DNA from 4 places in the Enterococcus raffinosus genome. Region 1 is predicted to be linked to each of the others. Evidence: predicted binding sites of a transcription regulator. Region 1 holds the regulator's gene; each other region holds the start of a gene.
The links. The regulator HrcA, encoded in region 1, represses chaperone genes, less so after heat shock. The targets are predictions, from matches to a motif close to TTAGCACTCNNNNNNNNNGAGTGCTAA.
Positions count from the first base shown of each region.

Region 1 (7,415 bases):
CATTTATGCGTGTCAAAGAAGATCCTATGCGCAATGGGCAATTAAAACCTGCGTTCAATCTTCAAATAGCCACCAGTAATCAGTTCATTTTGGGTTATGATGTCTATCAAAATCCAACGGATACCAAAACCTTTCCCACGTTTATAAAAAAATTGAACGTGGCGAATCGCCTCCCAATGCATATTGTCGCGGATGCAGGGTATGGTTCAGAACAAAATTATCGGTACCTTGAAGATGAACTACCGAACCACACTGCATTGATCCCTTACTCAACGATGTTGAAAGAACAGAGTAAGAAGTGGCAATCGGACGAACGAAAAGTGATGAATTGGACGTACAACGAACAAGAGGATTATTATCTTGATCCAAAAGGTGTTCGTTTTAATTTCAATGCGTACAGAACAGAGACGGATAAAGTCGATGGGTTTGTCCGAGATTTTAAAGAATACAAAGCAGAGAAATACACAGAAAACAAAGAAGTGATTCAAGAAGCGTTGACCCAAGGGGGAAATACACGCATCATTAAGGTCAATCCTTCGTTAGAATATTTTAAAGCCAAACAACGCACCTTGCTTTCAGAACCTGAAAATGGAAAAATCTACGCACAAAGAAAAATTGACGTAGAACCTGTTTTTGGATGGATGAAGGCTTGTTTGCATTTCACTCGGTACCATGTTCGAGGCATGGAAAAGGTGAAAAAGGAAACGGGCATCCTTATCATGGCATTGAATATGAGAAAGTTAGCGGCAATGAAACGGCTGGGCACCTTGGGTACATAGAAATTGGCGTCCATAAATCATTTACTGATTTATGGACGCCAATTTTTTCCTATTAAAGACTATGACTTATGTCACGGCCTCTTATTCATTATTAAATCCTATAGTTCACTAATAAAAACACTAATTATGATAGAATACTTCTGTTACTATTTAATAGAAGAAAGAGGAATACAATGACACAATCAACTTCAGCTTATATTCACATTCCTTTTTGTGAACACATCTGTTATTACTGTGATTTCAATAAGGTTTTTCTTGAAGGTCAGCCTGTAGATGAATATATTGACGCTTTATTAAAGGAAGCGCGTTTCACCCTTGAACAAAATCCAATCGATAATATGAAGACACTCTACATTGGAGGTGGAACACCAACTTCATTGAACGCTCTACAGCTAGATCGATTATTAAGTGGCTTGCGAGAAATACTCCCATATACAGAAGGTGAATTCACAATTGAAGCAAACCCCGGTGATCTTTCCGCTGATAAATTGGATGTAATGAAAAATTATGAGGTTAATCGAGTGTCGATGGGTGTTCAAACCTTTGATGATCGTTTATTAAAAAAAATAGGCCGTAAACATACAGCACAGGATGTCTATCAAACCATTCAATTGTTAGAGGAAAAAGAGTTTCAGAATGTGACAATTGATCTAATCTATGCTCTGCCAGGCCAAAGTTTGGAAAGTTTTCGGGATACTGTGACCCGCGCGTTGGAATTAGATTTACCACATTACGCATTGTACTCATTAATTTTAGAAAACCAGACAATGTTTATGAATTGGGTACGGCGCGGAAAAATGCATCTGCCGGAGCAAGAATTAGAAGCACAAATGTATGCGGAAACGATTGAAGCGATGGAAAAAGCAGGGCGAAAGCAATATGAAATCAGTAATTTTGCCAAACCAGGATTTGAAAGTCAACACAATCTTGTATATTGGAACAATCAGAATTATTTTGGGCTTGGTGCAGGTGCCAGCGGGTATATTGGAAATCGGCGCTATAAAAATCGCGGACCTATTCAGCATTATTTGAGATCATTGAATGAAGAAAAATTACCAGTGCTTGAAGAAGAACAGGTCTCTCTTTATGAGCAGATTGAAGAAGAGATGTTTTTAGGCTTAAGAAAAATTTTAGGTGTAGAAAAGGCTGTTTTTTTCGAGCGTTTCGGCCATAGTATGTCAGAGATTTATGGTGAAGTTATTAACGATTTGAAGGAGCAAAACCTTTTAGTAGAGACGGATTCACGCGTCTTTTTAACACGACAAGGCTTATTTAGAGGAAATGACGTTTTCGAGAAGTTTTTATTGAGCAAACCCAATTAGCACTCTCGCATATCGAGTGCTAATTTTTTGTATTTTTTTCTTGACTTATAAAGCAGATGTGGTATATTAATAATCGAGTTAGCACTTAAAAAGAAAGAGTGCTAACTAAAGGATGAGAAGAATGTTAACGGAAAGACAGAAACTGATTCTCAGCTTAATCATCCAAGACTTTACCAACACAGGGCAGCCGGTTGGATCAAAAAGTTTGATGGAAGAAGGCGTAAAAGCAAGTTCCGCGACTATCCGAAATGATATGAAAGCTTTAGAAGAATTGGGTCTACTAGAAAAAACTCATTCTTCTTCTGGAAGAATTCCTTCTGCATTAGGCTATCGTTATTATGTGGATCATTTACTGACGCCAGCAAAGGTGAGTAATCAAGAAGTAGATCAGATACGCAGATCGTTAAAGAAAGATATCCATGAAATTGATGATATCATTCAACAATCTGCCAAAATACTTTCACAAGTTACAAGCTATACGGCGTTTTCGTTAGGTCCTGAAATGAAAGATCGAACATTGACTGGTTTCAGAATCGTTCCATTGAATGACCGGCAGATTTTGGCGATCATCGTTACGGATAAGGGGAATGTTGAAAGCCAAGTTTTTCGCATACCTGAAAATGTTGATAGTCAAGACTTGGAAAAAATGGTTCGAATAATTAACGATCGTTTAGTTGGACAGCCTTTGGTAAGTGTTTATCAAAAGTTGAGAACCGAAATTCCAATGATCTTACATCGTTATTTCCAAACAACTGAAGGAATTAGTCATCTATTTGATGTGGTATTGAATGATGCTTTTGAGGACAAAGTGTTTGTGAGTGGGCGGATGAATATTTTGAATTTTAATCCAGACCAAGATCTCAGCCACGTGAAGTCGATGTATTCCTTGATGCAGAATTCTGATGAGCTGACCCAACTATTATTACCTTCTGATAATAATATTCATGTCCGGATCGGAACTGAAATGGGGAATGACTTGTTTGATCATCTAAGCATGATTCAGGCTAATTATGAAATACGTGGTCATGGTCGAGGAACCATTGCATTGTTAGGACCTACGTCCATGCCATATTCCAAAATTTTCGGTTTATTGGAAGTATTCCGATACGAGTTGACAAATGCATTGGACGATTATTATCGTTCTTTGGATTTATATCACTAGAAACGATTCCTAAAAAGAAAGGGAGTAGGCGTAGTGGCAGAAGAAAAGAAACAAGAAGTTGAAGAAGAATTAGATGAAGTTGAAACAACTGAAAATGATTCGAACGAAAAAGAAGCGGAAGAGATAGATATTCCTGAAGTTTCTGAAGTTGAGGAACTAACAAGCAAGTTTAACGAAATGGAAGACAAATTCCTAAGAGCTCGTGCTGAAATTGCGAATATGTCTAACCGCAACAAAAACGAACGCGAACAATTAGTTCGATATCGTTCACAAGATCTCGGGAAAAAATTATTACCTGCGATCGATAATTTAGAGAGAGCCCTAGCAACTGAAGTTACGGATGATCAAGGAGCAAGCTTAAAAAAAGGTGTTGAAATGGTTCTTGAAAGTTTAACAGTTGCTTTAAAAGAAGAAGGCATTACGGAAATCGAAGCTGAAGGTAAAGCTTTTGATCCAAATCTGCATCAGGCAGTCCAAACTGTTCCTGCGGAGGGTGATGTTGAACCTGATACGGTTGTTAATGTTTTGCAAAAAGGGTATCAGCTACATGATCGCGTGTTGCGTCCAGCAATGGTGATCGTAGCACAATAAATATAGAGACTACTAAATTAAACATATAATAGAAAAGGAGATTTTCAATTATGAGTAAAATTATTGGTATTGACTTAGGTACTACAAATTCAGCAGTTGCTGTTTTAGAAGGCGGAGAAGCTAAAATCATCACTAATCCTGAGGGAAATCGTACAACACCTTCAGTCGTTTCATTTAAAAATGGTGAAATTCAAGTTGGTGAAGTAGCGAAACGTCAAGCAGTAACAAACCCAAACACGATTTCTTCAATTAAACGTCATATGGGTGAAGCTGGCTATAAAGTAGAAGCAGACGGAAAATCTTATACACCACAAGAAATTTCTGCAATGGTTCTACAATACATTAAAGGTTTTGCTGAAGACTATTTAGGTGAAAAAGTTGAAAAAGCAGTTATCACTGTTCCAGCTTATTTCAATGATTCACAACGTCAAGCAACAAAAGATGCTGGTAAAATTGCTGGATTAGAAGTTGAACGTATCGTCAACGAACCAACTGCAGCAGCTTTAGCATATGGGTTAGATAAAACAGATAAAGACGAAAAAATCCTAGTATTTGACCTTGGTGGTGGTACTTTCGACGTATCTATCCTAGAATTAGGCGATGGCGTCTTTGATGTATTGTCAACTGCTGGTGATAACAGTCTAGGTGGGGATGACTTTGATAACAAGATCATTGATTATTTAGTTGCTGATTTCAAACAAGCAAACGGTATTGATTTATCTAAAGACAAAATGGCAATGCAACGTTTGAAAGATGCTGCTGAAAAAGCTAAAAAAGATTTGTCTGGCGTTAGCTCAACTCAAATTAGCTTACCATTTATCACTGCTGGAGATGCTGGTCCATTGCATTTAGAAACAACTCTTTCACGTGCAAAATTTGACGAAATCACGGCTGATTTAGTAGAACGTACAAAAGCCCCTGTTCGTCAAGCTTTGAAAGATGCTGGATTAAGTCAATCTGATATTGACGAAGTTATTCTAGTTGGTGGTTCTACTCGTATTCCAGCTGTTGTTGAAGCGGTACGTAAAGAAACTGGAAAAGAACCAAACAAATCAGTTAACCCAGATGAAGTTGTAGCTATGGGTGCAGCCATTCAAGGTGGGGTTATCACTGGTGATGTCAAAGACGTAGTATTGCTAGATGTAACACCATTATCATTAGGTATTGAAACTATGGGTGGTGTGTTCACGAAACTAATTGATCGTAACACAACAATCCCAACAAGCAAATCACAAGTATTCTCAACGGCCGCTGACAATCAACCAGCCGTAGACATTCATGTTTTACAAGGTGAACGTCCAATGGCAGCAGACAATAAAACATTAGGTCGTTTCCAATTGACTGATATTCCTGCGGCACCACGTGGAATTCCTCAAATCGAAGTATCCTTCGATATTGATAAAAACGGGATTGTAAATGTTTCTGCGAAAGACTTGGGTACACAAAAGGAACAAAAAATCACAATTAAATCTTCATCAGGTTTATCAGATGATGAAATCGAACGTATGGTGAAAGATGCTGAAGCAAATGCTGATGCAGATAAAGCTCGTAAAGAAGAAGTAGATTTACGTAATGATGTAGATGCTTTGCTATTCTCTGTTGATAAAACATTGAAAGAATTAGAAGGCAAAGTGGATGCTGACGAAGTTAAGAAAGCGGAAGATGCTCGTGACGAATTAAAAGCGGCAGTTGAAGCAAACGATATCGAACAAATGAAGGAAAAACGTGACGCATTGAACGAAATCGTACAAAACTTAACAGTTAAACTTTATGAACAAGCAGCACAACAACAAGCTGAGGCTGATCCAAACGCAGCTCAAGGCGGCGCGGATGATGTCGTGGATGCTGATTTTGAAGAAGTTAACGATGACGACAAATAATTGATTCGTTGATAAAGGCCAAAGTCATCGCTTTGGCCTTTTTTCTTTCAAGATTAGCCATTCCTTTAGAAAAAATCTAAGAAAAGTATCGTATCGAATTTGAGTGTGATACAATACTAACGATTCTATGAAATTATGGAGGGAAGCCAATGGCTACAAAACGGGATTATTACGAAGTCCTTGGGGTACAAAAAGGGGCTTCGGATGATGAAATCAAAAAGGCATACCGCAAGCTTTCCAAACAATACCATCCGGATATTAACAAAGAGGCCGATGCTGAAGAAAAGTTTAAAGAAATTTCAGAAGCTTATGAGATCCTGAGCGACCCGCAGAAGCGTGCTGCTTACGATCAATATGGACATGCTGGAACAGATCCAAACTTTGGAGCTGGCGGAGCAGGTGGATTCGGTGGCGCTGGTGGTTTTGGCGGAGCGGGTGGATTTGGATTTGAAGATATTTTTGAATCGTTCTTCGGTGGAGGCGGTTCTCGTCAAGCCGATCCTAAAGCGCCGAGACAAGGTGCTGACCTTCAATACTCAATTAATTTGGAATTTGAAGAAGCGATTTTTGGTGTAGAAAAAGATATCAAATACAATCGTGAAGAAACATGTCATACCTGTCACGGAAATGGTGCAAAACCTGGAACCCAACCAGAAGTGTGTCATAAGTGTCATGGTTCGGGTTCAATTAATGTAGAACATCAAACACCTCTAGGTCGTGTGATGAGCCGACAAACCTGTGATGTTTGTCATGGAACAGGGAAAGAAATTAAAGACCCTTGTCCAACTTGTCATGGATCTGGACATGAAAAACGTCCGCATACTGTTAAGGTAAAAGTTCCAGCTGGTGTGGAAGATGGACAACAAATGCGTTTAGCGGATCAAGGCGAAGCTGGGATTAATGGAGGGCCTTATGGAGACCTCTATGTAGTCTTTAAAGTAAAACAAAGTGACATCTTTGATCGTGATGGTGCTGAAATTTATTATACGTTGCCTTTGAGTTTTGTACAGGCGGCTTTAGGTGATGAAATTAACGTACCAACAGTTCACGGTGACGTGAAACTAAAAGTCCCTGCTGGAACACAAACAGGTGCTAAGTTTAGACTTCGTGGAAAAGGAGCACCCAGACTTCGAGGGAACACGAATGGTGACCAACAAGTAACGGTTAAAATCATTACTCCTAAGAATTTGAACGATAAACAGCGAGAGGCTTTACGAGCGTTTGCAGAAGCTGGCGGTCAAACAGTTAGCGAACAAAAAGAAGAGGGTTTCTTTGGTAAGGTGAAAGATGCCTTTGGCGGAAAGAAATAAACTGAATAAACTTAGAGGTTCAATCAATTCGCTATTGATTGAACCTCTTTTTTCTTTTACTATTATTAATAAGAGAATAAGTGTTGAAGGAGGTTTGTATGGACAAGCTGGACAAGTTATTTGACCGAATGACGAGAGACATGATGCATTATTTTATTGCTGGAGGACTTGCTGAACCGGATGGACTTGTTCGCACGGTAGAATTTTTTTTGAGCTTTGTTGATAAGGGAAAGCTTAGTGATAAACTGCTGGATGAGGAAATCGTCAAAGATGCATTAATTCACCATATGCCTAAACATATGCCGCTATTTATTGATGAAAGCTTTTATGCCTACCAAATCTTACTTGATCTTTACAGCGCCTTATTTCAT
Region 1 covers NZ_CP072888.1:1,309,461-1,316,875, forward strand. The annotation lists partial or broken gene J9537_RS06450 (IS1182 family transposase) at 1-752, shown strand, start outside; gene hemW (radical SAM family heme chaperone HemW) at 953-2,101, shown strand; gene hrcA (heat-inducible transcriptional repressor HrcA) at 2,223-3,263, shown strand; gene grpE (nucleotide exchange factor GrpE) at 3,297-3,854, shown strand; gene dnaK (molecular chaperone DnaK) at 3,905-5,734, shown strand; gene dnaJ (molecular chaperone DnaJ) at 5,884-7,044, shown strand; gene J9537_RS06480 (plasmid pRiA4b ORF-3 family protein) at 7,143-7,415, shown strand, end outside.

Region 2 (7,415 bases), 700 kb from region 1:
CTAACTTTTGGGGGTCGGCTCAGCTTCAGCTATTTTTTTGTTATCGACATTTCAATCAGACCGGGAGATTCCAAATAAGAAATATTGGAAAAATCGTAAATACCTTCGTCTAATTTTCGTTTGAAATACTTATGTACAAAATCAACTTCCGATGGCAGGATGTTTCGATTGTCGTTTTTTAAAACAATCTCCGCATGTTTATAGGCATCCGTGTAGATGACCGTCGTGTTGCCGATCGTATAAACTTTAATCATATTTGCATCAGTGTTCTCCAGCTGATTATAAACCAATTGAGAATGACTATTTGTCACATTAATAAGTTTCATCCCGAAACACCTTCTTCCTTAACCTTACTTCATAATGTAATTATATAAGAAAGATTAAGAAAAAAGAAGGAGGTTGCTCATATTAATTAGAAAATTTGTACAATTTGATAAAAAAAAGGATTCTCGTTTTATACGAGAATCCTAAAGTCATTAGTTTTTGTCTTCTTTTGCTAGACGTTCAGGCTTTGACGTGATAACAATATGGTCTTCTTTATCAAGTTTAGCCTTAAGATCAGTAATCGTTGGATGATCTAGATAGAATTCAGCGATGCCGTCTTCAATATTTTCCTGGATCGTTCGACGAAGAGGTCGAGCGCCCATGGCAGGATCATATCCCAAATCAACCAATTTTTCTTTCACATTATCAGGAACATCGATGTGAAGCTTTTGTGAAGCTAACATTTCGTTCACATCTTCCAACATCAGTGAAACAATCTTCATCAAGTTTTCTTTTGATAATGAGCTGAATTCAACAATTCCGTCAAAACGGTTCAAGAATTCAGGTGCAAAGAAATCTTTTAACTGACCTAAGACAGAGCGAGTGACGCCTTCTCTAGCTGCACCAAAACCGACATTTGCTTCAATCTTGCCAGTCCCAGCGTTACTAGTCATAATGATAATTGTGTCTTTGAAGCTGACTGTCCGACCTTGAGAATCCGTCAAGCGGCCATCGTCAAGAATTTGTAGGAACATATGAAGCACATCTGGGTGTGCCTTTTCAATTTCATCCAATAAAATCAAGCTATAAGGATGACGGCGGACTTGTTCAGTCAATTGTCCAGCTTCCTCATAACCAACGTAACCTGGAGGAGAACCGATCAATTTAGAAACACTATGTTTTTCCATATATTCACTCATATCAAAGCGAATCATTGAATCACTTGAACCGAATAATTCTTCTGCTAATTGACGTGCCAATTCTGTTTTACCGACTCCAGTTGGTCCAACAAATAGGAAGGAGCCGATTGGACGGTTCTTCTTATTCAAACCAACACGGTTGCGGCGGATAGCTTTAGCAACTTTGTCTACTGCTTCATCTTGACCAATTACATGCTGTTTTAAATCAACAGCTAAGTTTTTCAATTGTGTCTGTTCTTTTTCCTTTAATTCGCCAACAGGAATACCTGTCCGTTTTTCAACGATTTTTTCCATATCTTTTTCAGAGATGACAGGTGTTTCTTCATCTGTTAACTGACGTTCTTTCATTTTTTGCAGCTTATTAATTTGATCACGGTAGTAGGCTGCTTTTTCAAAGTCTTCTTCTTGTGAAGCCTGAGATTTTTGTTGCTCAGCCTCTGCTAATTTTTTATCAATCGTTTTTGGATCCACAATCTGAATCGTTAAGTTTTTCTTTGAACCTGTTTCATCTAACAAATCAATTGCTTTGTCAGGTAAGAAACGGTCTTGGATATAACGGTTTGAAAGCTCCGCCGCTGCTTTGATCGCTTCATCTGTATATTTTACATGATGGTAATCTTCATAGCGAGGTTGCAGTCCCTTTAAAATCTCGATCGTTTCTTGAACAGAAGGTTCTTCAACACGAACAGGCTGCATCCGACGTTCTAAAGCTGCGTCCTTTTCAATAATGCGATACTCATTCAAGGTTGTCGCACCGACCATTTGCAGCTCACCACGAGCTAATGCTGGTTTTAAAATATTTCCAGCATCCATGTTGCCGTCTCCAGCAGCACCTGCACCAACGATTTCGTGAACTTCATCAATGAAGAGAATGATATTTTCAGCTTGTCGAATTTCTTCAATCAGCTTTTGCATTCTTTCTTCAAATTGACCGCGAATACCAGTGCCTTGAACAAGAGAAGCGACATCTAACCGGATAACTTCTTTATCCATTAATTTTTGTGGAACATCGCCATCTACGATCTTTTGCGCTAAGCCTTCAACTACGGCTGTTTTACCTACACCAGGTTCACCAATAAGAACAGGGTTGTTCTTTGTTCGGCGATTCAAAATTTCGATCACACGTTGAATTTCATCGTCCCGTCCAACGACTGGATCAATATTTCCTTCACGCGCTTGACCAGTAATGTTAATTCCATATTCATCTAATAAGCCACCGCCGCCATTTCCGCGAGGGGGTTGATTGTTAATTCCATTTCCGCCACCGAATTGTGTTGGTGGTGTTTGATCTGCAGCGCCTTGTCTTTGTTGCATTTGTTGAGACATTGAGCGGAACAAATCATCTAAACTTCCAAAACCAAAAGGATCATTTCCTGCCATTTGGGGCGCACCTCCAGCTTGATTCTTCAATTTTTGATAGCAACTTTGGCAATAATCTAATTGCTTTCGTTGACCATTGACATTTGCATATAAATGAATCGTTGCTTCATTTTCATGACAATTTTGGCAAAGCATTTTTTTCACCCTTTCAATAGTTGATTGTTTCTTCCATTGTACATCGAGTAAGCGAGTCTCGTAAAAAGATACGCTGGTCAGTTGTTTGACTTTCACTGACCTTAAAAACAATTATAACGAGATTTCAGATAAAAGCAAACACTTTGTTTCGTTTTTTAGCAATCGAAGTAGTCGAGTGCTAAAAAGAACAAAATCTGAATTTTTTACTATGTAGTATTGTTATGTAAAAAAAATGAAAGCAAGCGGGATAAGGAAGTTAAACGGTCTAGTCAGATATTTTAAGAAAGGGCATACATTTCGTATGAATAAATCGACTAAAATTGTTGTATCCACCGCAAAAAAATGGTAATCTAAGAAAATGAAGGGCTCAAAATGATGGATGTTATCATTAAAGCCCTAACATAAAAAAACATTTTTTTTATAAAGGAGAACGGTCAATATGGAAAAAAAAGATTTTCACGTAGTAGCAGAAACAGGGATTCATGCACGTCCCGCAACTTTATTGGTGCAAGCTGCAAGCAAATTTAACTCTGATATTAACTTAGAGTATAAAGGAAAATCAGTTAACCTTAAATCAATCATGGGAGTTATGTCTCTAGGTGTTGGCCAAGGTTCTGACGTTGTTATCTCTGCTGAAGGTGCTGACGAAAAAGAAGCAATGGAAGCAATTGTTGAAACAATGAAAAAGGAAGGATTATCTGAATAATGGTTGAATTACTAAAAGGTATTGCCGCAAGTGACGGTGTAGCCGTTGCGAAAGCTTATCTGCTAGTACAACCGGATTTATCTTTCAAGCAAAATAATGTAGAAGATACTGCTGCCGAAGAAAAGCGTCTTGATGACGCTTTGGCGGCTTCTTCTGCTGAACTAGAAAAAATTCGGGATAAAGCAGCGAAAAGCTTAGGTGAAGAAGAAGCACAAGTTTTTGATGCTCATTTAATGGTTCTTTCAGATCCAGAAATGATTGGTCAAATCAAACAACACATTCAAGATAATAAAGTGAATGCTGAAAGCTCACTTAAAGAAGTTACTGATATGTATATTGGCATGTTCGAAGCGATGGATGATAACGCTTATATGCAAGAACGTGCAGCAGATATTCGTGACGTTACAAAACGTGTAATGGCACATTTATTAGGTGTATCTCTACCAGATCCATCAATGATTGATGAAGAAGTAATTGTTGTAGCACATGACTTAACACCAAGTGATACTGCGCAATTGGACAAGAACTTCGTAAAAGCCTTTGTTACTGATATCGGCGGACGTACGTCTCACTCAGCAATCATGGCTCGTTCATTGGAAATCCCAGCAATCGTTGGTACGAAAGAAATCACTTCTAAAGCTAAAGAAGGCGATGTTCTTGCAGTTAACGGAATTACTGGTGAAACAATTGTGAACCCAACAGACGAACAAGCAGCTGAATACAAAAAAGCTGGCGAAGCTTATGCAACTCAAAAGGCTGAATGGGAAAAATTAAAAGATGCTGAAACAGTTACTGCTGATGGCAAGCATTTTGAATTAGCGGCGAACATCGGTACACCAAAAGACCTTGAAGGCGTTCATAACAATGGCGCTGAGGCAATTGGTTTATACCGTACGGAATTCCTATATATGGACTCTTCAGATTTCCCTACGGAAGACGATCAGTTTGAAGCTTATAAAGCCGTTTTAGAAGGCATGGGTGACAAACCAGTTGTTGTTCGTACAATGGACATCGGTGGAGACAAAGAGTTACCATACTTAACATTACCTCACGAAATGAATCCATTCTTGGGTTATCGTGCATTGCGTATCAGTTTATCTGAATTAGGCGACGATATGTTCCGTACACAGTTACGTGCATTGTTACGCGCTTCAGTTCATGGCAATTTACGCATCATGTTCCCAATGGTTGCAACATTAAAAGAGTTCCGTGCGGCGAAGAAAATGTTCAACGAAGAAAAAGAAAAGCTTGTTAACGAAGGCGTGAAGGTTTCTGATACGATTCAAGTCGGAATCATGATCGAGATTCCTGCCGCAGCTGTTTTAGCTGACAAGTTTGCAAAAGAAGTTGACTTCTTTAGTATCGGAACAAACGACTTGATTCAATACACAATGGCTGCTGACCGTATGAACGAACGCGTTTCATACCTGTATCAACCATATAACCCATCAATCTTACGTTTGATTAAAAACGTCATTGATGCAGCACATGCTGAAGGTAAATGGGCTGGTATGTGTGGCGAAATGGCTGGTGATCAAACAGCCGTTCCATTGCTAATGGGTATGGGATTAGATGAATTCTCTATGAGTGCGACATCAATCCTTAGAACTCGTAGCTTGATGAAGCGTCTAACAACGACTGACATGGCTGAATTGGCTGAAAAAGCGTTGAAAGAGTGCGACACAATGGAAGAAGTCGAAGAACTAGTAAAAGAATACGTAAAATAGATTTTTATTTTAAGACCGTTGTCTTTTCGGACAGCGGTCTTTTTTCTTGTTATAAAATATAAAATGGAAAAAAGCTAAAATGATGAAGAAGGAGTAAAATCAGACTATAGGTTGAGATAAAAATCAAGTGCTTGTGATATAATTGATTTGTTTTTAAGGAGGCTGCATATGAAAATATTACTTTACTTTGAAGGTCAGAATGTTATTGGTAAATCAGGAATTGGACGTGCCTTAAGCCATCAAAAAAGAGCATTGGCATCAATGGGAATTGATTATACTCTTGACCCAAGTGCGACTGATTATGATATATTACATATTAATACGTATGGACTGAAGAGCCTTCAATTAGTTAGAAAAGCAAAAAGGCTCGGTAAAAAAGTGGTCTTTCATGCACACTCGACAGAGGAAGATTTCCGTAATTCATTTGTAGGCTCAAACCAACTTGCTCCTTTGGTAAAAAAATGGCTAGTCTCTTTGTATGAACAGGCAGATCACCTGATCACTCCTACGCCTTATTCAAAGAAGTTACTTCGCAGTTATGGATTAAAACAACCGATTGCAGCGATTTCAAACGGTATTGATTTGAAAAGGTATTATCCAGATGAGCATAAAGAGGCGGCTTTTCGGAATCATTTTAATTTATCAAAAACACAAAAGGTGATCATATGTGTAGGTTTATTTTTTGAGCGCAAGGGGATTCTTGATTTTGTCGAGCTTGCAGAAAAAATGCCAGACTATACCTTCATTTGGTTTGGCGATGTGCCAATGCTTTCGATCCCTGCGAATATCCGGCGCCTTGTTAAAAAAGCACATCCTAAAAACGTGATTTTTCCAGGTTATATCAATGGAGATCTCATAGAGGGAGCTTATTCTGGTGCAGATCTATTCTTTTTTCCTTCTTATGAAGAAACAGAAGGTATTGTCGTATTGGAGGCCTTAGCAAGTCAACAACAAGTATTATTAAGAGATATTCCTGTTTATGATGGATGGTTAACAAATCGTGAAAACTGCTATATGGGGACCAATAATCAGGAGTTTGAAGAGTTAATTCAACAGTTGGTGAATCGACGGTTACCGAATCTTTCGATGGCAGGCTTTAAAACAGCTCAGGAAAAAAGTATCACACAAATCGGTGCTGAGTTAAAATCTGTGTATCAAGAGGTCTTAGGTTTGCCCTATGATTATCAAGTGTATGCAAAAGTCACAAAATAGTTTGGAGGAATAGTCGTGCGGATCGGCTTTTTTACAGATACTTATTTCCCCCAGGTCAGCGGGGTAGCAACATCGATCAGAACATTAAAAAATGAACTTGAGCAACAAGGGCATGAGGTTTACATTTTTACAACGACTGACCCAGATGCGGATGAGTTTGAAAAAGATATCGTACGTATGCCTAGCGTTCCTTTTGTATCCTTCAAGGATCGTCGAATCGTGGTAAGGGGAATATGGTTCGCTTATCAAGTAGCGAAAGAATTGGAATTAGAAATCATTCATACACATACAGAGTTTGGTGCTGGTTTTTTAGGGAAAATGGTAGCGAATCGTTTACGGATACCTGTCGTTCATACGTATCACACGATGTATGAGGATTACCTCCATTATATTGCCAATGGAAAAGTTGTTCGCCCGACGCATGTAAAGCATTTTATAAAAATGTTTGTCAATCATTCGACGGGAGTTGTTTGTCCAAGTAAACGGGTAGTTGATACATTGAAGCGTTATGAAGTAGATATTCCAATGCGGATCATTCCGACAGGGATCGACGTGAAACATTTTGTTCGCTCAGATATTACAAAAGAGGACACAGAGAAATTAAGAACAACACTCGGAATACAGCCTGATGAGTTGATGATTTTGTCATTAAGCAGAATTTCTTATGAAAAGAACATTCATGTCATCGTCCAACAGTTCCCAGAGGTACTTATGAGCTATCCGAATGCTCGTTTGGTCATTGTTGGTAAAGGACCCTATCGAGAAGACTTAGAAGCAATAGCTCGTGAATTAGAAATTGAGGATTATGTTCAATTTACAGGAGAAGTCCCTCATGAAGAAGTTGCCTACTATTATCATGCAGCAGATTATTTTGTTAGTGCTTCGACTTCGGAGACACAAGGCCTGACTTACGCTGAAGCGATTGCTTCGGGGACACAATGTGTCGTAGAGGGAAATGACTATCTCACGCAACTACTAAATGATGAGTCTTTAGGAATTACCTTCGAACGAAATGAAGACTTTAGCGAGAGCTTTGTTCGATACGTGCAGCAGCAGATTCCAATTGATCCA
Region 2 covers NZ_CP072888.1:2,008,301-2,015,715, reverse strand. The annotation lists gene J9537_RS09890 (DUF1827 family protein) at 30-326, opposite strand; gene J9537_RS09885 (ATP-dependent Clp protease ATP-binding subunit) at 477-2,699, opposite strand; gene J9537_RS09880 (phosphocarrier protein HPr) at 3,139-3,405, shown strand; gene ptsP (phosphoenolpyruvate--protein phosphotransferase) at 3,405-5,132, shown strand; gene J9537_RS09870 (LTA glycolipid anchor biosynthesis glycosyltransferase, IagA/BgsA family) at 5,301-6,344, shown strand; gene J9537_RS09865 (glycosyltransferase family 4 protein) at 6,360-7,415, shown strand, end outside.
Region 2: the regulator HrcA is predicted to act here: its motif matches at 2,855-2,881, upstream of J9537_RS09885 (ATP-dependent Clp protease ATP-binding subunit).

Region 3 (7,415 bases), 140 kb from region 1:
TATTGAACATCCGGTTCATACTCGTGCATGATTCGCAATGAATCAATATTAAAGCTTGTATACCAATAGGTGAAGGGCCATTCTTTACTCGTCATTACGTTTGATATTTTCTCTTCGATCCCTGGATAATGATATTTATTCGTCTTTATCTCAATACATAAGAAACCACGAAACCGCATCTGCAGCAGGAGGTTTAAAACTTCCTGCAGCGTGGATATCTTGGTAGCTTGATATTTTTCGTCAAACCAACTACCAGCATCTAATGCCTTAATTTCTTCCAGTGTTAACTCACGAATGAATCCCTTACCATCTGTGGTACGGTCAACACTTTCATCATGAATAACGACCAATTGCTGGTCCGCTGTTAAATGGACGTCAAGTTCAATTCCATCTGCGCCCGTTCGTACTGCCTCCATAAACGCCGGCAAGGTATTCTCCGGATGAGTCCCTGCACTCCCGCGATGAGCAATAATTACTGTCATTTACTTCACCTCGTTCATCATCAATAAAAAAACTCGTAAGTTTGTGAGTGTTGCTAAGCTACTATTGTACATTAAAATAGCGCAAAGGTTGTTTGGTAGAACGAGACAACTGTTGTTTCTTTTCATCTAATATTTCTAAAAGCTGTTCAGAAAAAGTTTCCATGACAATCCGTCCGCCTTTGTACGTATATCCCCCGATTTTTACCGTTTCTTCCGGAGATAAAATAACCTTTCGATGAGAAATATTTTTGAAAAATTCCTCAATTAAATAATTTGGTAGATAGAAATTATTTTGCGCCGTAAAGGAATTCAAATAGATGAAATCATCAATTGTGATATAGCAATCATCGAATGAATTAAATGTCACATACTCCTGCATTAACACATTTCGTTTTGATAAAATTTCATTTACTTTTTTATTTAAGAGATTAATGGTTTCAATTTCCTTTACCTGATGCTCCAATTCTCTTTCACGTCGATGACGCAAGTCAATATACTTAAACACAAAGTAAACCGCGATGCCTGTTAAGCCCGCTCCAATTAACACGCCGATTAGTCCAATAAATGCGATTTCCACGTTTTTCCCTCCTAATTCATCCTTATGAAATTATTTCTAAAAAATTGATTTTCACACGCCCTTCATCCCACAGAAATCATTTAAGTTGCGGCAATCTGACATCCTGTTATCATCGTTATTAATAGTACCATATTTTGATGTTTTGAGGATAGTTTGACCTGTTTAAAAAAACGAAGCCTAATATTTGACCAAAACTGACCAACGTTGTATACTTTTTTTAAGTTTTAGCAATCTAACCTCGTTTGTGCTAAAATAATTTATGAACACTATTTTAAGGAGGATTCACTATGAATTTAGTTCCTACAGTTATTGAACAATCATCTCGTGGCGAACGTGCTTACGACATTTATTCTCGTTTATTGAAAGACCGCATCATTATGTTGAGCGGAGAAGTGAACGACGATATGGCGAACACTATCATCGCCCAATTACTTTTCTTGGATGCCCAAGATTCTGAAAAAGATATCTATCTTTACATCAACTCTCCAGGCGGTAGCGTTTCTGCCGGCTTAGCGATTTTTGATACGATGAACTTTGTTAAAGCCGATGTCCAAACAATCGTCCTTGGGATGGCAGCTTCCATGGGAAGCTTCTTGCTGACAGCTGGTGCTAAGGGGAAACGTTTCGCCTTACCAAACGCTGAAATTATGATTCACCAACCCCTAGGCGGCGCGCAAGGACAAGCAACAGAAATTGAAATTGCTGCACGTCACATTTTGAAAACGCGCGAACGCTTAAACAACATTTTATCTGAACGCACTGGTCAACCGATCGAAGTAATCGAACGTGATACTGATCGCGACAACTTCATGACAGCCGAAGAAGCAAAGGCATACGGCTTAATTGATGAAGTGATGGAAAACAGCAGCGCTTTGAACTAAACGTTTAAAAACCGAGGATATCCTCGGTTTTTTTATTTTGGCTATTGATTATTAGCTGATACGAAAATAATTTCCTATAACCCAACCTCTTCAATAATCAAAAAAATCACAATACGATTTTTTTTCATTGATCGTCTCGTTATAGCGATGGTATTGCAAATACATTCTGCCTGTAAACAATCTCCACAAGTTCCTTTTTTGATACATGGCGTTTTTTCAAGGCCTAAACGATAGGCATTTAATGGTGCCGTATTTCGCCTAACCATTTCGACAGTCGTCTTCAGATCGCCATACACTTTTTTCATACTGACAAATGTAAATACATTGTCTGGACCATAGGTTAACGCAGCGACACGATTTCCTACGCTATCTACATTAACTAATTCTCCATCCTCGGTAATTCCGTTAATACTCGTCAAAAAATAATCAGCCAGCAGTGCCTGCTTCATTACTTGATGCCGTTCTTCTGCTGATTTTGTTTTTTCTCGATCAATCATTCGTTGACCGCGTTCATATAATTTCTCAATAATTTGCGATTGCTCTACAGTAACAGAACCTCCAAAACCTACCGACTGATCGGGAGCGATTTTCTCTAATGCTTTTTCTCTGGCTTCTTTTAAACTTTGACAAATAATCGGTTGAAAATTTCTTCGCTCTAATTTTCTGCTTAGGCTTTCTGCGGCAGCTACGTACCGATCTTTTTGATATTTCTCCATATCTACTCTCCTTAAGTCCTCATTTATAAGCTTTACTAGCTAAATTTTTTCAGCCAGACCTAAAACAACGAAATCCATCTTTACTTGAATTCTTCTTGTTCATTTTCAATGATTTGTGACTGATTGGCAACCAAAAAAACACCTAAAATAATTTTTAGGTGCGTGCAGCTGTTCTCTAAAAGCAATTAGTCCTTTAATATACTGTAGAATTCGCTCATTAGTTACTTCAAATGAACCTGTATGCCTTTATTCATGAATTAAAAAATGAAAAGTGACCTCTCAATAAAGGGTGAAAAATGATAGCAAAAAACCAGATGATTAGCTAAATAACCGATCATCTGGCTTCTTCAGATTTCTTACTAGGAATTTCAATGACAAACTGTTCACTTTATAGGTAATCCACAATGAACTTGTAAAACTTTTATTTTATTCTTTTTGTGAATAGCCGGTTTGATAGTCGATGTTAATTCCTTCTTGAACGTTGTAAATAAAGAGATTAAATGAAATCTGACCGTCTTCAATACTTTGCGCTTCCATCTGGACCCCACGAGCGACTAATTCATTCCCTTTGAAATATGGAGTTACCCGATAACGAACGTGGTGATTCGTTTTGCGAATATAATTTCCGATTTTAATTTCACAATCATTCATGCCTGGATCATTCATTGATGCAGTGCCAGTCATTAAATTTTTTAGATTATTATTTTCGCCTGAAAATTGATACGCAATCAAGTGCGCTCGATTATACAAGGGCTCATCATTATAAAATTTTTGATGCCAGCCAGTCGGCTTTACATATAAACGTTCCCGCTCTTGATGAGGCATCAAATCTTTTCCTAACATCCCATTCGCTACACCAACGCGATTCAATTGATCTAAATCAGAAAACTGCGTCCATGTTCCCTTCGTCAAAGAAAGATCGCTGTTTGAAAAATTGGGTTGATTATTATTTAATTGAATAGTTTGATGCTCCCCATCATACTCTGGAACCTCAGAAATATGACTGACGGACACCTCTTTCACTGCATCTCTTGCTTCATTGCTAGGACTTACTTGTGAATAAACACCGTAAATCCCAGCTAAAGCAACGACCACAGCAGTAATAATTTTCGGTACTTGTTTTTTTACTGTGATGGTACTTCAACTCCTACTATCTAAATACAGGTTTATCATTCAACCACTGACTATCGAATTACACCAATACTAACTTGTAACAGTTGATATGTTGAGTGGTCTGGAAGATTTTCTGCCTATTTTTTCCCATCACGCTGATCCACTTATTTTGTTTGCTGCCAAATTTCCTTAATCGCTGGGACATTTCCTAACTCGGTTAAATTACTTGGCATAATCACAGTATTACCATTATTTTCTACAACGTGTTTGAAGGCCTCGATTCCTAGATAAGCAATCATTTCATCCGTCAAGTTGCTTTCAGCAATGGCTTTATTGATTTCCTTAATTCGTGCAGTTTCAGCTTCCGTGATTCGAGCGATTCGATCTGCTTCTGCAGCAGCATCGATTCTAGTACGTTCTGCTCTAGCATCTGCATCGATTTTTGTTTGTCTGGCTCGGGCTTCTGCATCAATCTGCATCTCAGAAGATTTTGCTTCAGATTCTAAGATCACTGATTGCTTTTTCCCTTCAGAAATCGTGATCAACGATTCTTTATCCCTGCTAGCTGTAATTAATTTATTCATCGAATTGACAATTTCATTCGAAACAGAAATCTCACCAATATTAATCCGATCAATTGATAACCCGTAACCAGCTGTAATGTCCTTCACGCTTTCATAAAGATTTACGTTAATCTCTTCCGTCCCATTCAACACTTCGTTCAGTTCCATCTTACCGATAATGCCTCTTAAATTTGACTGACAGTCTTGGATCATTGACGTGACAGAATCTTCATTATCATACACAAAAGCTCTAGCATCTGTCACGTGATACTTAATCGCCTCATCGATTTCGACAATAACATTATCTCTGGTGATCACACTTTGTGGTTCAATTTGAATCGGCGTTTGTTTCAACGAAACACGACGACGAACCACGTATAAAATCGGAATCAAAAAATGTAATCCTGGTTCTAAGGTCTTCACATACTTACCAAAACTCTCAACAACTTTAACTTCTCCTTGCTGTACAATCACGACTAATTGACTGATAACAAACAAAAGGACTACTATTGCAAGGACTAACAAAACAATATTAACTATTAACAATGTAATTCACATCACTTTCTTCTAAATTATTATTAATGATGACCAGCAACTCTCGACTAGTAAAGTCGACAACTTCCAACATATCTTGCGGCTCAGGCGGACCGTTCACTACTTTATAATCATACCAACTACCCAAGATTCGAACGAGCCCACTAATACTTGACCCCTTACTGCGAAAACATTTTCCCATCGTTTTCTGCATCTGATAATCCACTACACTCTCCCCCTCCTTTTTTCTAGTATACCAAATCAATCACAAAGAACCTGCTTCTTATTTCATATTGCTTTACACTATTCCTCAATTTTTTTAAACTAGGAAAAGAAATGGGGCATAAAAGATGGAGACGAATAAAAAACAATGGTTGGGACTTCTAATCGTCCCAGCAGAATTATTGATTGGTGATTTTCTTTTTCCACTCATTCACTTAGACAGAGACCCAAAACTTGCTTTGCTTGCTTCGACCGTTCTTTTTTTAACAGGATTTGTCATGATGCTTTACTTATTTCATGATTTTTTAAAAGCACAATGGCGCCTGTTTCGACAAAAACTTTTTATAAAATTACTCATTAGTATTGTTTTAGTTGCCGGAGCATTTTGGTTACTTCGGGTCGTGCGTGGAATGATCCCTAGTGAGCTTCTTCAGCTTCGGTCTTCCACAAGCTACACTTCCCAGAAACTTGATCCTTCTTGGACGGTTTTAGCAGCCATTACACCCTTTATTGCGCCTTTTGCTGAAGAGCTAACTTTTCGCTATTTATTATTAGGGAAATTCCAGAACACAATTCTGCGAATACTGATGCTGTTTGTTCAAGGAATTTTATTTGGATTGGTCCACTGGAACAATTTTAGCGGCAATTTATATGCCGTGATTCCCTACATGGTATTAGGTGTTTACTTAGGCGCAATCTACTTATTGTCAAAAAATATTTGGTCATCCATTATGGTCCATTGGATGATAAATACCATTAACGGTATGCTCCCGGCTCTTTTACTTTTCATCCTAAGTCTTTTTGGAATCACTACTTAATCCGCTTTGTGGGGATTATCTATTCTAGCAGTCGCGCATAGAGAAAAAAGAGGTAAACGCCTACAACACAAATTAACAACAAAGATCCACACAATGCTATTTTACTCACTCGATTTTCGATACTTCGTACAGGATATTTCATGTCACTATAGTTACTACTGCTGATGATTGCTATCAGCAGTAAAAGGGTCGGAAAAAGAAAAACAGTTCCTCTGCTTCCCCAGTTAGTCACCTTCTCATCAAGACCAAACTGAATCGGAATTTTAGCAGGCAAACGAGAATAGAAAAAAGACTTAAGCCATAAAGTCCTACAGAAAATAGAACACTAATTCGTCGTACCCAACGATAACCTCTTTCAAACATCATCGTTTCTCCTCCTTTAATAGTTAGCTCATAGTATATGCCTCACAAAATAAGAACACTAGAAAATCTCAAATAGAAAAATGCGATTTTATATACAAACAAATTCCTTCATTAAAGTAAGCACTTCAGATTCTATTGTATTTCAAAAAAATATACTTTTTCGCATAATCCGCTTACAAATCTACACAAAAAAACCAACGCTCAGCCACAAACGTTGGTTTAATCAGGATAAATTACCCTAAGTGAAGGTTTCCCCTCACATCACCCTTAGCATACATCAATCACTGATTGAATAGCAAGGGGACATTAAAAAGAAAAGTATTAAATACTAAAAAACACAGCAGCCAATTAATCTAAGGCCCTGTGCTTTCGTAAATGAAGCGGGTGACGAGAATCGAACTCGCGACGGAAGCTTGGGAAGCTTCTGTTTTACCACTAAACTACACCCGCGGTACATAAGAGAGTATAACGCTTTTTATTCAATCCAACAACTATTTCTATCGAACATAAGAATTGACAAGTTGACCAATTCTGATTATCTTACAGATAGTAAGTAAGCATCACAGAAAGGAAGCTTTAATCAATGGAAAATCTTACAACTGTAAAGAAATCCCTTGCCAGCGAAATAAATAGCATTGTTTTCATCTCCTCTGAAACTTGCAGTATTTGTCATGTTGATGCTCCTAAGGCAAAAGCACTGGCTGAAAGCTACAAGATTCCTTTTCATCATTTAGATATTGTTCAAGACCCTGAGTTATCTGGCTTTTTTGAGGTTCTGACTGTGCCAGCCGTTTTGGTTTATCACAATGGAAAAGAAGTCGCTCGTCAAGCTCGCTTCATTGACTTTAAATTGTTGGAAAAACTTCTACAACAATTACCGGAAGAAGCTGAAGCGATAGATTATCAAGAGCTGTTCAAATGAAAAAGACTAAGCACTGAACCGACCTCCAAAAGTAAGATTTTTGGTCTAGCTTTTTGGGATCGGTTCACACACGCTTAGTCTTTTTTATTATCTGTATTATGATGTAAAAAGTAAATCAATGTTTGCAATTCATTCGTTAAATCAACGCTTTGAATAATGACATCTTCAGGCGCAGTTAACCGAGCTGCGGTAAAGTTCAAGATTCCTTTAATACCTGCAGCGGC
Region 3 covers NZ_CP072888.1:1,166,218-1,173,632, reverse strand. The annotation lists gene J9537_RS05755 (glycerophosphodiester phosphodiesterase) at 1-482, opposite strand, end outside; gene J9537_RS05750 (hypothetical protein) at 544-1,059, opposite strand; gene clpP (ATP-dependent Clp endopeptidase proteolytic subunit ClpP) at 1,347-1,940, shown strand; gene J9537_RS05740 (lactate utilization protein) at 2,015-2,656, opposite strand; gene J9537_RS05735 (DNA/RNA non-specific endonuclease) at 3,083-3,751, opposite strand; gene J9537_RS05730 (SPFH domain-containing protein) at 3,934-4,878, opposite strand; gene J9537_RS05725 (hypothetical protein) at 4,865-5,080, opposite strand; gene J9537_RS05720 (CPBP family intramembrane glutamic endopeptidase) at 5,217-5,906, shown strand; gene J9537_RS05715 (DUF1648 domain-containing protein) at 5,926-6,180, opposite strand; tRNA gene J9537_RS05710 (tRNA-Gly) at 6,649-6,719, opposite strand; gene J9537_RS05705 (thioredoxin family protein) at 6,853-7,191, shown strand; gene J9537_RS05700 (redox-sensing transcriptional repressor Rex) at 7,266-7,415, opposite strand, start outside.
Region 3: the regulator HrcA is predicted to act here: its motif matches at 1,284-1,310, upstream of clpP (ATP-dependent Clp endopeptidase proteolytic subunit ClpP).

Region 4 (7,415 bases), 900 kb from region 1:
GTGATGAAGGCCCATCAAGGTCAAATTTGGGTCGAAAGTGTTGAAGGTAAGGGATCTACATTTTATATTTCTTTACCTTATGAACCTTATGAGGAGGATATCTGGGAATGAAACTATCAGAAAGAATCATCCGTGTAGCACTTTTTGCTCTGATACTACTCAGCCTCGTCTTAACGTACGCTATATGGCTTAGCCCTACTTCTAAAACAGCAGATATTAATACAAGCAAACAGACAGTAAAGAACGACCAAAATTATGCGAAAGCCACCGATGCTTTTTTACCTATACGAGGTATTTGGGACTTGTCCGACGGGAAATTTCAAACGAGCAGTGAGAATTTATTAGCTACCACGCAAGCGCGTTTAACAGAGAGTACCTTTGGGCAGTTGCAGGAAATCGCTCAAGGCGAAGAAGAGATCAAAAACTATTATGGGTTAGACAGTGGCATCGAGCTGAACTATGAGGGCGGTTTTTCTTTAACTGAGTATATCAAGGTTTTTGATATGCCTATCAATTTGAACTCTTTGAAGGAAGCAGATAGTATTACCTTTTCAAAAATTCAAATCGATTTTTCAAAGAAGAAGATTCGTTTTTTGAATTACAGTAAGGACACTGTTTATGAAGCGACAATGTCAGGAGATTTTTCTGGTCTAGAAACCATCTATCAAAAAAATCAGGGAAAGTATCTACCAATGTCTGATGAAAATCCATTGGTTCCTCGTTTGCTGCGAACCAAGGAACGGGTTCGTTTAAAAAAATACAGTTACATTTTGACGACCCAATCTTATTCTCTCTTTAGAAATGCCTTCTTCCAAAATCCTGATCAAGCAAAAGGAGAGGAAGAAGAAAATGGGGCGCGATCATTTTCAAGCGGCCATGAGGAACTAATCATGGACGAACAAAAGCGCTTGGTAACATTTACGGGTGAACTGCCAGAAGACTTAGCAAAGGAAAGCATCTATAGTCAAAGCTTTAACTATGTGAGTCGGTTAGGGACAGCCGTCGGGAACTTACGCTATTTCGATCATCATGATGGACAAGTAAATTACCGGATTTTTGTGGAAGGATATCCGATCTTCAGCCAAACTTCGAAAGGGAAAATGAGCGTAAAGATAGAGCATCAACCTAATGCTGCCACTCCGCAAATTAAAATTGAAACGAGTGTGGATACGGTTCAGGTACCGATCCCTTCTGATGAAGAGGTTGAATTACCTAGTACCCTTGAAATTGAAAATAATTTAGCGGCGGTCGGGATAGATTTAACAAAAATACAAAGCTTTATTATTGGTTATACATGGCAAGATATCGATGGTGTAAATAAATTAGTAGCTTTAACTCCAGAATGGTTCGTCAAATATGACAACACTTGGTATCCTGCGAATCAGTTGATGCAAGGGAACCTAGAAATGGAGGCGAGCTAATTGGATTTTAGAAAAATTGAATGGATCTTTTTTCTCGTCTTTATCGGGTTGAATATTTTCCTTTTTAGTATTTATTGGAATAATCAGCATGAACAAAGCTTAGTCACAAATTCTAATCAAAGAGAAGACATCCTGCAGCGACTCGAAAATGATGATATCAGTGTTACGGATGAGGTAACGGATGATCATAAAGAGGGGTACTATTTAAGTGCCGAGCAAGATACGTTCGAGTCATTAGTGAATGGAGGCGCCGGTTCGACGATTTCAGGAATTTGGGATATTTCTGATAAGGTTTTAAGCAGTACGCCAACTGGAGACACAGATTTTGATTTAAAAAAAGCGACCAGCAGCTTCAGACGTCTTATGAAGGATAAACAATTCATTGTAGATGGCGAAGAATACACTTATCTGCCAGACATCTCTAAAAAGGACAATGAATTAGGAAAAATTGTAGGTGCACAGACCTATGAAGGGATTCCTTTTATTGATGAAACGTCTCGAGTGACGCTAGATATTGTTAAAAATGATGATCAGGAGCAGGTTTCGAAGTACACTCAGACGCGGTTAAAAGAGATTGAGCCGCTGCGTGAAAAGATGACACTTTATTCTGAAAAAGAAATTCTGAATACACTGTATATCAATAATAATATTCCTAGTAAATCAACGATTACGAACATCTATCTAGGGTATTTTCGAACCCTCGAAGTCCGAGAGAAGAATGTCTATGTCCCCGTCTGGTTTGTCAGAATAAAGACATCAGATAAGACGACGCAGATTGAGAAAGTCAATGCGTTGAATAATCAAGTGATTACAAACAATTTAGTTCCAAAGGTGGAAAATCCATAAAAAGGGTTGTATACTGAGGACAGTTTTAAAAGAGAGGACCAATTGCTCATGTTAGAGATGAATAATGCCTTCAATATCAGCATTTTAGCAAGCGGAAGTACTGGAAATTCATTGTATTTAGAAAGTCCGCAAAAAAGAATTCTGGTTGATGCTGGATTGAGTGGAAAAAAAATCACTTCGCTATTAGCAGAGGTCGATCGAAAACCTGAGGATCTAGATGCGATTTTAGTCACCCATGAACACCGCGACCATATTCACGGCGTCGGCGTTCTTGCACGAAAATATAAGCTGCCGGTGTATGCGAACGAGAAGACCTGGGAGGCAATGTCTCCTTTGATTGGAAAAGTAGACGTTGAGCAAAAGCACATTTTTGAAATGGGAAAGGTTTTAACTTTTGGGGATTTAGATATCGAAAGTTTTGGCGTTTCACATGATGCGGCGGCACCACAATTTTACCGCTTCTACAAAGATGGTCATTCATTTGTGATGCTGACGGATACTGGCTATGCGAGTGAACATGTCCGCGGAACGATTCGCGATGCAGATGCGTACTTAGTTGAAAGCAATCATGACTTAGAGATGTTGCGGATGGGGGCCTATCCTTGGAGCTTGAAGCAGCGAATTCTAGGTGACCGAGGACATTTATCCAATGATGATGGTGCCTTAGTCATGACGGATATTCTTGGCGATCGGACCAAACGGATTTATTTGGGACACTTGAGTAAGGAAAATAATATGAAAGAGTTGGCCCATATGACGATGGAGGAAACATTGACTCGTTATGATCTTGGGGTAAATCATCAATTTCAAATTTTTGATACCGATCCTGATAGTGCAACGGAATTATTCGCAATTTAAAAAATGGCAAGTCTGTCTTAGCAGGCTTGCCATTTTTTTGAGAAGACTCAACTGTACACGCTAAAGTGCTGATTGAGATGTCTAGGTTCGATGACTTCGTCAATTACTGCGATCGCGTAATCAGCCATGCTGATCTCGCTTTTTCCTTCATCGTTCTTTTGTAAATGGTCATCACTGATTTGATAATGACCGGTGCGTACACCGTTTGGCACAAAGTTTGCCGCTGGACTTATGTAGGTCCAATTCAACTGCTGAGCAGCTCTTAAATCCATAAATGCTTGATACATGTTATAAGCGGTTGGATAATAAACAGCTTTAGGATCAGAGACATCAATCATGCGGTGCTTCTCATCGATAAACAAAGAAGAGGCGCCGCCGACAACGATCAAGCGAGTATCCGTTCCTTGTAAAATAGTGCTGAGATGTTTTAGAGAAGTTTGATGAAGCTCCTCCTGACCGTTAGGTGGACGAAAAGCGTCAATCACTACATCAAAAAATGCGACATCCTTCTTAGTAAGCTCGAATAAGTCTTTCACTAAAATTGGAACCTTTACCTTTAGCTTTTCTGGATGCCTTACGATGGCAGTAACAGCTAGGTCACGACTCAACGCTTCGTTTAAAATTAAAGAACCTGCATTTCCGGTGGCACCGATAATGGCTATTTTCATTAAAAAACCTCCTTAGACTATGTGTTGCCTTTAGTCTAAGGAGGTTTTTATAAAATAGCAAAGAATTCGAATCATCCATTACGAGGATTGAAGGGCTAATTGAGTAAGAATCACTAAGAGATTCATGCCTACATGAGTAATCATAGATGTCCAAATACGTCCACTATAGCGATACATGCCGCAAAACAAGAAGCCCAATCCGGCGTATAGCAGGTAATGACCATCATTGTGGGCAAAGGCGAATAGCGCCGAACTCAACAGTGCAGGGAAGAAGAAACCAAATCGCTTTTCTAATGCGCCAAAGATGGCGCGACGGAAAACAAATTCCTCCATAATTGGTCCAGCGAACGTTGTCGCTAAAATAAAAATCATATTGTTCATAATCAATTGGACGATATTTTGCGTATTTTGTGAAGAAAGCGATTGTCCAAGGAAGCGTTGTTCAATTTGTAAGAGAACCATTTGCAAGAGTAATGATGCAGGAATGCCAACGATTCCTATCAAAAGAGTAATCAAAAAATTCTTTTGTTGTTTCTCCAGCTCGAATACACGTGATTTCAAACGATAAAATACCATTAATGCGGCACCGAGAAAGTAAGCCAGTGTCGTCAATTGGATGATCTGTGATGGATTTGCTTGAAAGACACGTAAAAAAGCAATGGGAGAAAACAGAACCAATCCGTAAGTAAAGATGGTTATAAAGCTATATTTTTTTTCGCTCATTGTTTTTCCTTTCTAAACAGTTATTGTTCCCAAGTATAACACATTTTGAGGAAAAACCTCCCAGATAAAAAATCAGAAAAAGGCAAACGAAGGACTTGCAAAAAGAAACAAAAATGGTATTATAAGAATTGTGAGTTAGCACTCTTAGTTATCGAGTGCTAACGATTTGAAAAATCATTACTAGTTGGAGGGATCTATTGTGTTAAAACCATTAGGTGATCGCGTCATTCTTGAAGTTACTCAAGAAGAAGAAAAAACAGTTGGAGGCCTAGTCTTAGCTTCTGCAGCAAAAGAGAAACCACAAACAGCGAAAGTTGTGGCTGTCGGTGAAGGCAATGTGCTGGAAAATGGTCAAAAAAGTCCAATGCCAGTAGCTGTTGGTGATATGGTAATGTTTGAAAAATATGCTGGTACAGAAGTGAAATATGAAGGCAGTGAATATTTAATTATCGCTGCAAAAGATATTATGGCAATCGTTGAATAAAAAATAATGAGGTGAAAGAATCATGGCAAAAGATATTAAATTTTCTGAAGATGCACGTGCAGCAATGCTTCGCGGTGTAGACAAATTAGCAGATACAGTAAAAGTAACATTAGGGCCAAAAGGACGTAATGTTGTTTTAGAGAAATCTTATGGTTCACCATTAATTACGAATGACGGTGTGACCATCGCAAAAGACATCGAATTAGATGATCATTTTGAAAACATGGGCGCAAAACTTGTTTCTGAAGTTGCTTCTAAAACAAACGATATCGCTGGTGATGGAACAACGACTGCAACAGTTCTTACACAAGCAATCGTTCGTGAAGGCTTGAAAAACGTTACTGCTGGTGCGAACCCAATGGGCATTCGTCGCGGGATTGAATTGGCTACAAAAGCGGCAGTTGAAGAACTACACAGCATTTCTAAAGAAGTAGATTCAAAAGATGCGATCGCACAAGTTGCGGCAGTTTCTTCAGGTAGTGAAGAAGTTGGTAAACTGATTGCTGAAGCAATGGAAAAAGTTGGCAACGACGGTGTTATTACTATTGAAGAATCAAAAGGGATCGATACAGAATTAGATGTCGTTGAAGGAATGCAATTTGATCGCGGCTACTTGTCTCAATACATGGTAACAGACAATGATAAGATGGAAGCTGCTTTAGAGAATCCATACATCTTGATTACTGACAAGAAAATTTCGAACATTCAAGATATCTTGCCATTGTTAGAACAAGTCCTACAACAATCTCGTTCATTATTAATCATCGCTGATGATGTAGATGGTGAAGCATTACCAACATTAGTATTAAACAAAATCCGTGGTACCTTTAACGTTGTTGCTGTTAAAGCACCTGGTTTTGGGGATCGCCGTAAAGCAATGCTTGAAGATATCGCCATTTTAACTGGTGCAACAGTGATCACAGAAGACCTAGGCTTAGATCTTAAAGAAGCAACAATCGAAAACTTAGGTACTGCTGGTAAAGTTGTCGTTGATAAAGACAATACAACAATTGTTGAAGGTGCTGGCGATAAAGCCGCTTTGACTGACCGTGTTGAAATGATCAAACGCCAAATTGGTGAAACAACTTCTGATTTTGATCGTGAAAAATTACAAGAACGCTTGGCTAAGCTTGCTGGCGGAGTAGCTGTAGTTAAAGTTGGTGCAGCTACTGAAACGGAATTGAAAGAATTGAAACTACGTATTGAAGACGCGTTGAACTCTACGCGTGCCGCTGTTGAAGAAGGCATCGTTTCTGGTGGTGGTACAGCCTTAGTAAACGTGATCAAGAAAGTGTCTGATTTAGATGCTGAAGGCGATGTAGCGACAGGGATCAAGATTGTTGTACGTGCTTTAGAAGAACCTGTTCGTCAAATTGCTGAAAATGCTGGTTTCGAAGGATCAGTAATCATTGATAAACTGAAAAATGCTGACCGTGGCACTGGATTCAACGCTGCTTCTGGCGAATATGTAAATATGATTGATGCGGGTATCGTTGACCCAACGAAGGTTACTCGTTCAGCTTTACAAAACGCAGCATCTGTTTCAGCATTATTATTAACTACTGAAGCCGTTGTTGCTGACAAACCAGTTGAAGGTGGCGCAGCAGCTGCTCCAGCAATGGACCCTTCAATGATGGGCGGCATGATGTAAGGTAGAAGTTCTTCTATAATTACTCGTTGCTTAAAAGACGAAGACCGTGACTTTTGTCACGGTCTTTTTGTGTTCACAAAAGAATGGAGAGCCGTTTCACAATCATAAATAGTATTTATAGATTGTATGTAAATAAACTATTGGAATTTATCAATCAAATTTCTTACAATGAGCGTAAGAAGGAAATATACTTCCTTGTTCATAAATTATCAAGAAAAAATCTAATGTAAATGAAGTAGCAGGTACGAAGGAAGAATAGAGTAAAAAATCCTTTGTTAATCATTTGACCGCACATGTGAATTTTGTTACATAACGAGAGCTTTTTGATGAGTAGGCGTTCATTTTGAAAGGAGAACCATATGTTAAGAAATTTATTTGATGAGATTCCATTAGCATCCGGAGCAAGTTTTAAGAATCGTTTGTTTATGTCGCCAATGACGACGCAATCGGCCTTTTATGATGGAGAGATCACACAGCAAATCATTGATTATTACGCGTTTCGCTCTGGGGATGCGGCGGCAGTTATTGTTGAAAGCTGCTTTGTGGAAGACAAAGGACGCGGATTTCCCGGCGCATTAGGTGTTGATACAGATAAAAAAGTTGCTGGTTTGACAGAATTGGCAACAGCTATTAAATCAAAGGGTTCAAAGGCGATCATGCAGATTTATCACGCTGGTCGGATGGCTTGGCCGGAGATCAATGGTGGCGCAACACCCATTTCTGCAAGTCCAGTCGCAGCTTTGCGTCCCAATGCTCCTGTCCCT
Region 4 covers NZ_CP072888.1:2,210,099-2,217,513, reverse strand. The annotation lists gene walK (cell wall metabolism sensor histidine kinase WalK) at 1-111, shown strand, start outside; gene J9537_RS10865 (YycH family regulatory protein) at 108-1,421, shown strand; gene J9537_RS10860 (two-component system regulatory protein YycI) at 1,422-2,267, shown strand; gene J9537_RS10855 (MBL fold metallo-hydrolase) at 2,316-3,125, shown strand; gene J9537_RS10850 (NAD(P)-dependent oxidoreductase) at 3,173-3,793, opposite strand; gene J9537_RS10845 (CPBP family intramembrane glutamic endopeptidase) at 3,872-4,516, opposite strand; gene groES (co-chaperone GroES) at 4,716-5,000, shown strand; gene groL (chaperonin GroEL) at 5,023-6,651, shown strand; gene J9537_RS10830 (NADH-dependent flavin oxidoreductase) at 7,011-7,415, shown strand, end outside.
Region 4: the regulator HrcA is predicted to act here: its motif matches at 4,652-4,678, upstream of groES (co-chaperone GroES).